Regions from separate parts of the Mesorhizobium sp. WSM4823 genome, predicted to be linked through region 1. Evidence: riboswitches for the same ligand, from Rfam matches in the RefSeq annotation. Region 1 holds a riboswitch; each other region holds the start of a gene.
The links. Region 1 has a riboswitch for thiamine pyrophosphate ahead of AC0L26_RS00440 (ABC transporter permease). Riboswitches for the same ligand answer to the same signal wherever they lie in the genome.
Positions count from the first base shown of each region.

Region 2: it holds a riboswitch for thiamine pyrophosphate, as region 1 does, so the genes downstream of both, AC0L26_RS22055 (bifunctional hydroxymethylpyrimidine kinase/phosphomethylpyrimidine kinase) here and AC0L26_RS00440 (ABC transporter permease) in region 1, are expected to answer to the same signal.
Region 3: it holds a riboswitch for thiamine pyrophosphate, as region 1 does, so the genes downstream of both, AC0L26_RS19675 (YkoF family thiamine/hydroxymethylpyrimidine-binding protein) here and AC0L26_RS00440 (ABC transporter permease) in region 1, are expected to answer to the same signal.
Region 4: it holds a riboswitch for thiamine pyrophosphate, as region 1 does, so the genes downstream of both, thiB (thiamine ABC transporter substrate binding subunit) here and AC0L26_RS00440 (ABC transporter permease) in region 1, are expected to answer to the same signal.

Region 1 is NZ_JBVVQL010000001.1:107,763-109,957, forward strand. It holds gene AC0L26_RS00435 (ABC transporter ATP-binding protein) at 1-481, opposite strand, end outside; gene AC0L26_RS00440 (ABC transporter permease) at 478-1,278, opposite strand; TPP riboswitch at 1,402-1,514, opposite strand; partial or broken gene AC0L26_RS00445 (sulfite exporter TauE/SafE family protein) at 1,795-2,195, shown strand, end outside.
Region 2 is NZ_JBVVQL010000009.1:153,779-155,973, forward strand. It holds gene AC0L26_RS22055 (bifunctional hydroxymethylpyrimidine kinase/phosphomethylpyrimidine kinase) at 346-843, opposite strand; TPP riboswitch at 828-944, opposite strand; partial or broken gene panD (aspartate 1-decarboxylase) at 1,064-1,505, opposite strand; gene AC0L26_RS22065 (E2 ligase fold family C protein) at 1,652-2,195, opposite strand, start outside.
Region 3 is NZ_JBVVQL010000007.1:241,500-243,694, forward strand. It holds gene AC0L26_RS19670 (aspartate aminotransferase family protein) at 1-754, shown strand, start outside; TPP riboswitch at 843-955, shown strand; gene AC0L26_RS19675 (YkoF family thiamine/hydroxymethylpyrimidine-binding protein) at 946-1,554, shown strand; gene AC0L26_RS19680 (aminotransferase) at 1,662-2,195, opposite strand, start outside.
Region 4 is NZ_JBVVQL010000003.1:308,815-311,009, reverse strand. It holds gene AC0L26_RS10215 (ABC-F family ATP-binding cassette domain-containing protein) at 1-2, opposite strand, end outside; gene AC0L26_RS10210 (thiamine diphosphokinase) at 4-648, opposite strand; TPP riboswitch at 751-865, shown strand; gene thiB (thiamine ABC transporter substrate binding subunit) at 909-1,922, shown strand; gene thiP (thiamine/thiamine pyrophosphate ABC transporter permease) at 2,186-2,195, shown strand, end outside.

The sequences.
Region 1 (2,195 bases):
CGCCGAACGGTTCGTCGAGCAACAGCATGGCGCGGTCCTGCACGACGGTGCGCAGCAGCGCGGCGCGTTGGCGCATTCCGCCCGAGAGCTGTGCGGGATACTTATGCTCGAAGCCCGCAAGGCCGAATTCTCCGAAGAGCGGTGCTACTTTGCTGCGGGCCGCCTTGCGGGACATGCCCTGCACTTCAAGACCGAGCGCGGTGTTGTCGATAACCGTGCGCCAAGGCATCAGGGCATCGCGCTGCGGCATGAAGGCAAATGGTCGTCGCGCTTCGGCCAGTGGCCGGCCGTCGAAGTCGACCTCGCCGCCGTAGCCGTCGAGATCGCCCGTCAGCAACCTGAAGATCGTGGATTTACCAGCTCCGGAGGGCCCGAGGATTGAAACGAATTCGCCCGCCTCGACATGCAGGGTGATGCCGGCAAGCACGTCGACATCGCCAAGACTCTTGCTGACTTGGCGCAGCTCCAGCCGCCTGCTCATGGTTTTCGTGCGGTATCGAGCCGCTCCCATGGCATGGCGGCGCGCTGGATCAGCACAGTCGCGGCAAACAGGGCCAGCGTGAGCAAGGCGCTGACCAGCACAGCCGCGAGCACGAGATCGGGCCGGAAATTGTTCTTGGCGTTGAGCATGTAGATGCCGAGCCCTTTGGCCGCACCGGCATATTCCGCGAAGATGGCGCCCACCACTGCATAGGTGATCGAGATGCGCAGTCCGGCAAAGAAATAGGGCAGCGAGGAGGGCAGGCGGGCCAGCAGGAAAATGCGCATGCGCGAAGCGCCCATCGAACTTAGAAGCGCCGAGATATCCCGATCGGTCGATTCATAACCCTGCACCAGCGCGACCAGCATGGGGAAGAAAGTCACGAGCGCGACCAGCATGATCTTCGGTGCCAGCCCGAAGCCGAACCAGAGAACGACCAGCGGGGCGATCGCCACCAGCGGCAGGGTCTGGCTGATGATGAACACCGGGAACAGGGCGCGGCGCAGCAGCTTGAAGAAGTCGATCAGCACCGAAAGGATGAAGGCAACGGCCAGCGAGCAGGCAAAACCTGCCAATGTGGCGCTGATCGTCGGTATGGTGTTGTCGAATAGCGCCTGGCGCTGCTGGATGACCTGGGCGAGGACACGTGAGGGTGTCGGCAAAGTGGTGGGCGAGATGCCCGAGATACGCGCATAGAGCTCCCAAGCCAAGACCAGCATGCCGACCGACAGCAAGGCCGGTCCAATCTTGGCGAACAAGACCGCGATTCGCGGTGCGGCGCGGAAGGGCTGGGACATGCGGGACCTCCGGCGCGAGATATCAGCGCGGGGTCGGGCTGTTGGCCGAGACCGCGATCGTGACATGGCCCTCGAGCGGGCCGACGAAATCGCCGGACATCGGAAAAAGAAAGATCTGTGCGCCAGAAAACATCGCCCGCCTCGCTCCGCTGGTATTATCCAGATCAGCTCTAGGGTTTACGGGCTTGCAGCCCATCTCTCAGCCCCGACGATACGGAGCACCCCTGTGGATGGCGGCAATTAAACAGATAAAGCGTGGGGCTGCAAGTCTGCGTCCAGCGTGAAACCTCAGGTGAGAGTTTGAGGTACCGTCAGGGACATTTGAGCAAAACAGAAAAGCCGGCATCCTGTCGAGATTTGGGAAAAGGCATCGGTCGAGCGGATGTTTTCCGTTCGTCGCCACCATTATCGATGCCGCGCGTTTGATGAATTGTGGAAGCGTGAAGATATAATTGCATACGTTGTAGGCAACGGGTTTCTCTATCGCCAATTGCGACCCGCGCCTCGGAGAGCCAAATGCAAGAATTCATTCTTTTTGCGATCGTGGGGTTTGTAGCCCAAGCTGTAGACGGGGCTCTCGGCATGGCCTATGGGGTGGTTTCCTCGACGACACTACTGGGGTTTGGCGTGTCTCCTGCGCACGCTTCGGCGTCAGTTCACGCGGCTGAGCTGTTTACCACCGCAGCCTCAGGTTCGGCTCATCTCTATCACCGTAACATTGACTGGAAGCTCTTCTGGCGGCTGATGCCATTTGGCGTGCTCGGCGGCGTTCTCGGCGCTTTTGTGCTCACCTCGTTCGAGGGAGCCGTCATGAAGCCATATGTGACCACATATCTTGCGCTTGTCGGAGCTTGGCTCCTGTTCCGTTCATTCCGGCGAATCCCCAGTAACCCGGCCCTGCAGGCGCGGTGCCTCCT
Region 2 (2,195 bases), on a different contig from region 1:
CGCCTGTCGCGAGGTTTTCCGGGCGTGAATTTTCGATTGGGCGATGCGTTCGCGCTGAGTGGGGTCTTGGCGGAGCAGGGCGGGAGCAGTTCGACTGTGTCATAGGCAATACTGAGCTTTCAGATGGAGCAGCGCAGAGCCTTGCTCGAGGATTTGCTGGCCCGCATCCTTGCTGGAAGACCCGTGATGCAAATCACCTAACGGTCCTTTGTCACCAGTGATCAAAACGCCGGACCGATAAAGTGTCTCACCATGATTTCGTCGTTCGCAACGTTCCGCCTGCACAGCTGTGGACCTACAGACCAGCACTCTTACGACGCAGGGAATAGGGGAGCTTTTCGCAAGTCACCGCTCGGATAGGGCGTCATGTCTGGGACTAGACCAGGATCGCCTCCCAGACTTGATCGGAGCGTTGGATATGTTCGGCACGATCAGCTTTTCGGCCCCGAAGTCCTTCGATCCGGCAAGCGCATCGAAAACATGTTGCTTGGCTTGGCGCACGCTCGCTTCCAGCGACGCTCCAAGAGCAAGTGAGGCCGCGACTGCGCTGGCCATCATGCAACCCGTTCCGCGCATCTCACGCGGCCAGCGGGGCGCCTCGAACCGAACTGCAGGTTGGTTCGGCTGCCCAAGCACGTCGACGCAACGCGTTCCTTGTGCATGGCCGCCCTTGACGAGTACGGCGGCCCTCACCGTCCTCGATAGCTCTTGGGCCTGACGACAAGCCCCTTCTTCGTCCGCGATCGGTGCCGATCCGGTCAATCGAGCCAGCTCGACCAGGTTGAGCCGGCAGATCGGCATCAGATCACGAGTCAGCGCGTTGATGGCATCGGCCGCTTGCACCGTCCCTACGCCAGAATGAACTGGATCAGGTTCAACGGGTCACTGCGCCGCGAAAGCCAGCAGTATCTCAGCCCCTTGCCGGGACTCCCCTGGTGAATGCCCTAGGTTGAACGGGCCTGCGCTATCTTGTCAAGCAGGTTCGGGCGCCTTGGGCCGGCGGTGACGGCCGGCGGTTAATCAAACCGCGCGGGAGTTCGCGCATGCGTGGGCCAAAATCACGCCCCGGACACCAGCGCGGAATGGCCAAAGCCCCATTCGCCTCGTCAACGATGGAAAAACTGTACTGGCCGTGCGTGTCAAGATCGACCGAGTAGCTCAAGCGGTCGCGTATGCGGTTGTCCTGGTCGAGACGATCCGCGGCGTCAGCGAGGTGATCTGCGATTCGTCCAGGTAGACGGAGTTGCAGACAACGCTCTGGTCGTCTGGCTGGCAAGTGCGAGCCGCCGCTCCGTTGAGATGCAGCACCGTGAGCCGCGCTCGCCAAGAATGACATAGGTCGAAATCCGCGCACCGGAACTCTTGTTCCATATCTCCACGAACTCCATCGGCAGGATTCCGGCTGCTTCGCAGTGGTCCGGGTCCAGCGTTATCGATCCATGGTAATTGAGGTACGCTTCGGTGACATGGATGCCGTGCAGCTTGCCGGCGACAAGTTTTCGCATTGGTCTGTTGTCCCTTCACCTTTAAGATACGGTCGAATGTCCCTTGGGGCCGCCCAAAACGGGGGCGGGCTATATCCCGACGACGAGAGCGCCGCCGCTGAGACCGGCGCCTGCCGGCCCCTAGGATCGGAAACATCCGCATCTGCTTAGGCGGCGGAGAGATCGCTTAGCTGTTCAACGCTCTTGCCGTATTTGCGCCTGTAAGCGGCAATGAAATCGTCGTCGCTACAGATGCAGCGGCCGCTGGAATCTTTGGCCTTCGGATCGTGCAAGTGAGAGCCAAGGGGGCGCAGAAGATTCACCCGAGTGCTCGTCGTCGAGCTCCTGGGAAAACCCGCACTATGTTTGACCAGCTCCGCGGCAAGCATTATCCCGGCAAGCGCTGACTGAAAGGCCATCGGAACCACGGTTCGAACGAGGCGACTTCCATCACTGAGCTGGAACACCAGACCGCCGCAGATAGCCTGCTGATAAAAGGAGCGCAGGGGCTGGCCAACAAACGGGGCTAGCGGTTCAAACGGCACATCCATTGCTGTAGCCACCCGAGCTACAAAGTCGTTGGGAACTCCGGCATTGGTCTGCAGGAGCATTTTCACCTCCTCGTGTGCTTCCGGTATTCCGAGTTCCTCGGCAATCAGCTGGTGCTCGTCCTTGGATTTTCCGGAGGGCAGGTACATGCAACAAAGGCAA
Region 3 (2,195 bases), on a different contig from region 1:
GGAAAGGCTGATCCTGGCCGAGGGACCGGACACCATCGCTGCCTTCTTCGGCGAACCGATCATGGGCGCCGGCGGCGTCATCGTTCCGCCGGGGGGCTATTGGGAGAAGATCCAGGCGGTCCTGTCGAAATACGACATCCTGCTCGTCGCCGACGAGGTGATCTGCGGCTTTGGCCGAACCGGCGAGATGTTCGGCTCGCAGACCTTCGGCATCAGGCCCGACATCATGGTGCTGTCGAAGCAGATTTCTTCGTCGTACCTGCCGATCTCGGCCCTGCTGATCAACGAAAAGATTTTTGAGCCGATTGCCGACGAAAGCAATCGCATCGGCACCTTCGGGCACGGCTTCACCGGCGGCGGCCATCCCGTCGCAGCGGCGGTCGCGTTCGAAAACCTGAAGCTGATCGAGGAGCGCGATCTTGTCGGCAATGCGCGCACGGTCGGCGCGCATATGCAGAAACGGTTGCGCAACCTCGCTTCGCACCCGCTTGTCGGCGAGGTACGCGGCGTCGGCCTGATCGCGGCAGTCGAACTGGTCGGCGACAAGGCGAACAAGACGCCGTGGCAGACCGCCGGCGCGCTGGGCGGGCTCGTCAATGGCTTCCTGCAGCAGAACGGCGTCATCTCGCGCAACATGGGCGACGCGCTGGCCTTCTGTCCGCCGCTGATCATCACCGAGCCTCAGGTCGATCAGATGGTCGACGCGTTTGAAAGGTCGCTCGAAGCCGCCGAACAGGTCGGGTCACAGGGCTGAACAGGCCACCCGAAGGCAGAGGCTGAATGGGCGTTGCGATTGGCACTGGATCATACTTGAACATCCTTTGCGCCGGTGCTACGTCCACCGATATCGACAGGGGCGCTCCGTATTGCCGGGGCTGAGATGGAAGGTGTCAAGCCCTCGGTCCCTCAAGCTGATCTGGGTAATGCCAGCGGAGCGAGGCGACCATGTTTTCAGGTGCACAGATTTCCCTCTATCCGATGTGCGACGATTTCGTCGGCGTCATCCTTGGGGCGCTTTCGGCGATGGATCCCTATCGCCCGAATTTCCGCATCGAAACCGACGACATCTCGACGCTGATCGTCGGTCCGCCGGAACAGCTTTTCCCGGCCATGCGCGATCTGTTCGCATCGGCGGCGGCAAGTGGCGTGCATTGCGTGTTGTCGGCAACGGTGTCGCGCGGCTGTCCGGGCGAGCCTGACGATCCGATCTGTACGCCGATTTCCGGCAGCAGCCATAATTTGTCCCTGGCCGAGCGCATCGACACAGCGCGGGTCCATGTCGACAGTGCAAAAAAGCTCGGACAAGAGGTCGCCGCGCAGTTCTCGCTCTATCCGCTCGGCGAGGGCCATCACATGGACGAGATCTACGGCTGCATCGAATTTCTCAAGACTTCGGGCGTCTTCGACAGGTCGAAGAATTTCTGCACCAAGCTGAGGGGCGATGCCGGGCCGGTGTTCGCGACGTTGTCGGAGGCCTTCCTCCGCTTCGGCGCACCGCAAGGCCATGTCGCGCTCGATCTCACCGTGTCGGCGAACAGCCCGAGCCCTCGGTAGCCTTATTCCTTCGTCCGACCCCCAAAAAGGGGTCGTCAGTGTTGGAGCTTGTCCTTCACCCTGTTCCCCGGGGAGAAGGACAAGCGATAACACATAAGGCTCGACGATCAGAGATTGGCAAACACGCTTTTCACCGCATCGGCCGTCTTCGAGACGACCATGTCGGCCTCTTCGCGCGTCAGGCAGAGCGGCGGCGCGAAGCCCAGAATGTCGCCCTGCGGCATGGCGCGACCGATGACGCCGCTTGCCGCAAGAGCGGTCGCGACCTGCGGCCCGATCTTCTGCGAGGCGTCGAAGAATACGCGGTCGTCCTTGTCGGCGACGAACTCGATTGCCGCCAGCATGCCGTCGCCGCGCACCTCGCCGACGTTTCTATGGCCGCCGACGGCTTTCGCCAGTTCGGCACGGAAATAGGCGCCGGTCTCGCCGGCGTTGGCCACCAGGTCCATCTCGTCGATCAGCTCAAGGTTGGCGACACCGGCGGCAACGCAGATCGGATGCGCCGAATAGGTCCAGCCGTGGCCGAGCGAGCCGAGCTTGTCTGAGCCCTGCACCAGCACCTGCCAGACCTTGTCCGCGACGATGACGCCAGACAGCGGCGCATAGGCCGAGGTCAGGCCCTTGGCGATGGTGATCAGGTC
Region 4 (2,195 bases), on a different contig from region 1:
ATGTCAGCTTTCAGGTAGGGGAAAAGGATGGGCGAGCAACAGCGCGCGGCCGCTGCCCAGCGCGATTTCGAGCCGGCCCTTGACCTCGTTGGAAATGGTCAGCGACGAGCCGAACGCGACTTCGACATGGTTCAGCGGCCATTTGGCGCCGGAGACGGTCAGGCCGGAAAGGTCGGAGAAGCCGAGGATCGAAAATAGCGTGCCGTCGGTGTAGTCGAAGCCGGTCTTTCCGGGAAGCAAGGGAATGCCTTCCTGGCCGCCGCTGGTCAAAAGCACCTCTATGCCTGCCTCAGCCATTCGGACGCTGAGCGCCAGGTGCAGGAAGGCGTGGTCGGTGCGCTTGCCGCCGAACGCACCGGCGAGCACGAGGCTGGTGGCGCCACGGTCGAGCGCGGCGGCGATAGCCAGTTCGCCGTCGGTCTTGTCCTTTTCTGCGGGAAAGACCTGGCGGGGCACGGCGGCCAGCACGTCCGGCAAATCCGCCGGCACCGAATCGAAGTCGCCGACCCAGAGTTCCGGCGTCAGGCCCAGCGTCCGGGCATGGCTCATGCCGGCGTCGGCGGCGATGACACGGGAGCCTTCGACCTGGCGGTCGAGCAGCGGCGTGCGGATAAGATCGCCGCCAAGCAGGATTGTGAATTTGCTCATATGCGTGGCCCTTACCAGCCCTGCTTGCGAAACGGAAGGCCGCGCTCTGGATGCCCGGCAAACTTCCGCTTGCGCAGCACTTGGGGCGGGCCTATGTGTCGAAGCGCTCTAACGGGGTGCTGGACGCGATCTTCGCGGACCGGCTGAGAGGCAAGCATGCCAACCCGCTGAACCTGATCCGGTTTGTACCGGCGGAGGGATTAGACGTTTCGGACAACCCGACGCCTCAATTCCTTTCAATGCCAACGAAGGAGGCGCCGATGCGCACGCTTTTATACTCTCTTGTTTCGGCAATGCTGCTTGCGGCATCCGTTCTCGCCGGCACCGGGCCGGCATCCGCGCAGGAGAAACTCACCGTCTATACCTATGAGAGCTTCACCGCCGAGTGGGGTCCAGGCCCCGCGGTGAAGAAGGCGTTCGAGGCGGAATGCGGCTGTTCTCTCGAATTCGTCGCGGTCGCCGACGGCGTCGCGCTGCTCAACCGCGTCAGACTGGAAGGGGCCGCGACCAAGGCCGACATCGTGCTCGGCCTCGATACCAATCTGACGGTGGAAGCCAAGGCCACCGGCCTGTTTTCGCCGCATGGCCCGGTGTCGGACGTCAAAGTGCCGGGCGGCTGGAGCGACGATATCTTCGTGCCGTTCGACTATGGCTATTTCGCCGTCGTCTACGACACCGAAAAGCTGAAGACCCCGCCGAAAAGCCTGAAGGAATTGGTCGAGGGCGATGCCGATGAGAAGATCGTCATCCAGGATCCGCGCACCTCGACGCCCGGTCTCGGCCTGCTGTTATGGGTGAGGTCGGTCTATGGCGACAAGGCGCCGGAAGCCTGGGCCAAGCTCAGGGCAAAGGTGCTCACCGTGACGCCGGGCTGGAGCGAGGCCTATGGCCTATTCACCAAGGGCGAGGCGCCGATGGTGCTGTCCTACACCACGTCGCCGGCCTATCACATGGTCGCCGAGAACACCGAACGCTATCAGGCGGCCTCCTTCGAGGAGGGCGAATATCTGCAGATCGAGGTCGCCGGCATCACCACGTCAGGCGCGAAGAACCCGCTGGCGCAAAAGTTCCTGACCTTCATGACCGGGCCGAAATTCCAGAATGTCATTCCTGAGACCAACTGGATGTTCCCCGCCGGCAAGACCGACAAGCCGCTCAACCCGGCCTTCGACAAATTGGTCAAGCCAACCAAGACCTTGCTGTTCAGCCCCGAAGAGGCCGCCGCCAACCGCAAGGCCTGGGTCGACGAGTGGCTGGCGGTGATGAGCAAGTAGCTTCTGATTGACGATGATCACTCTACGGCGCCCCCCTCTGTCCTGCCCTCTTTGCCACCACTTGGCATCTCCCCCACAAGGGGGGAGATCGGCCGTCATGCCGGCTTTCGCCAATCTCCGACATTGCCGGAATGAGCGGAGCGCTGAACCTGCCAATCTCCCCCCTCGTGGGGGAGATGCCAAGTGGTGGCAAAGAGGGCAGGACAGAGGGGGGCGCGAAGGAACGCAATCCTCGCTAAGAATCTCGAATCTGGTGGTCTAGCGTGCAACGCG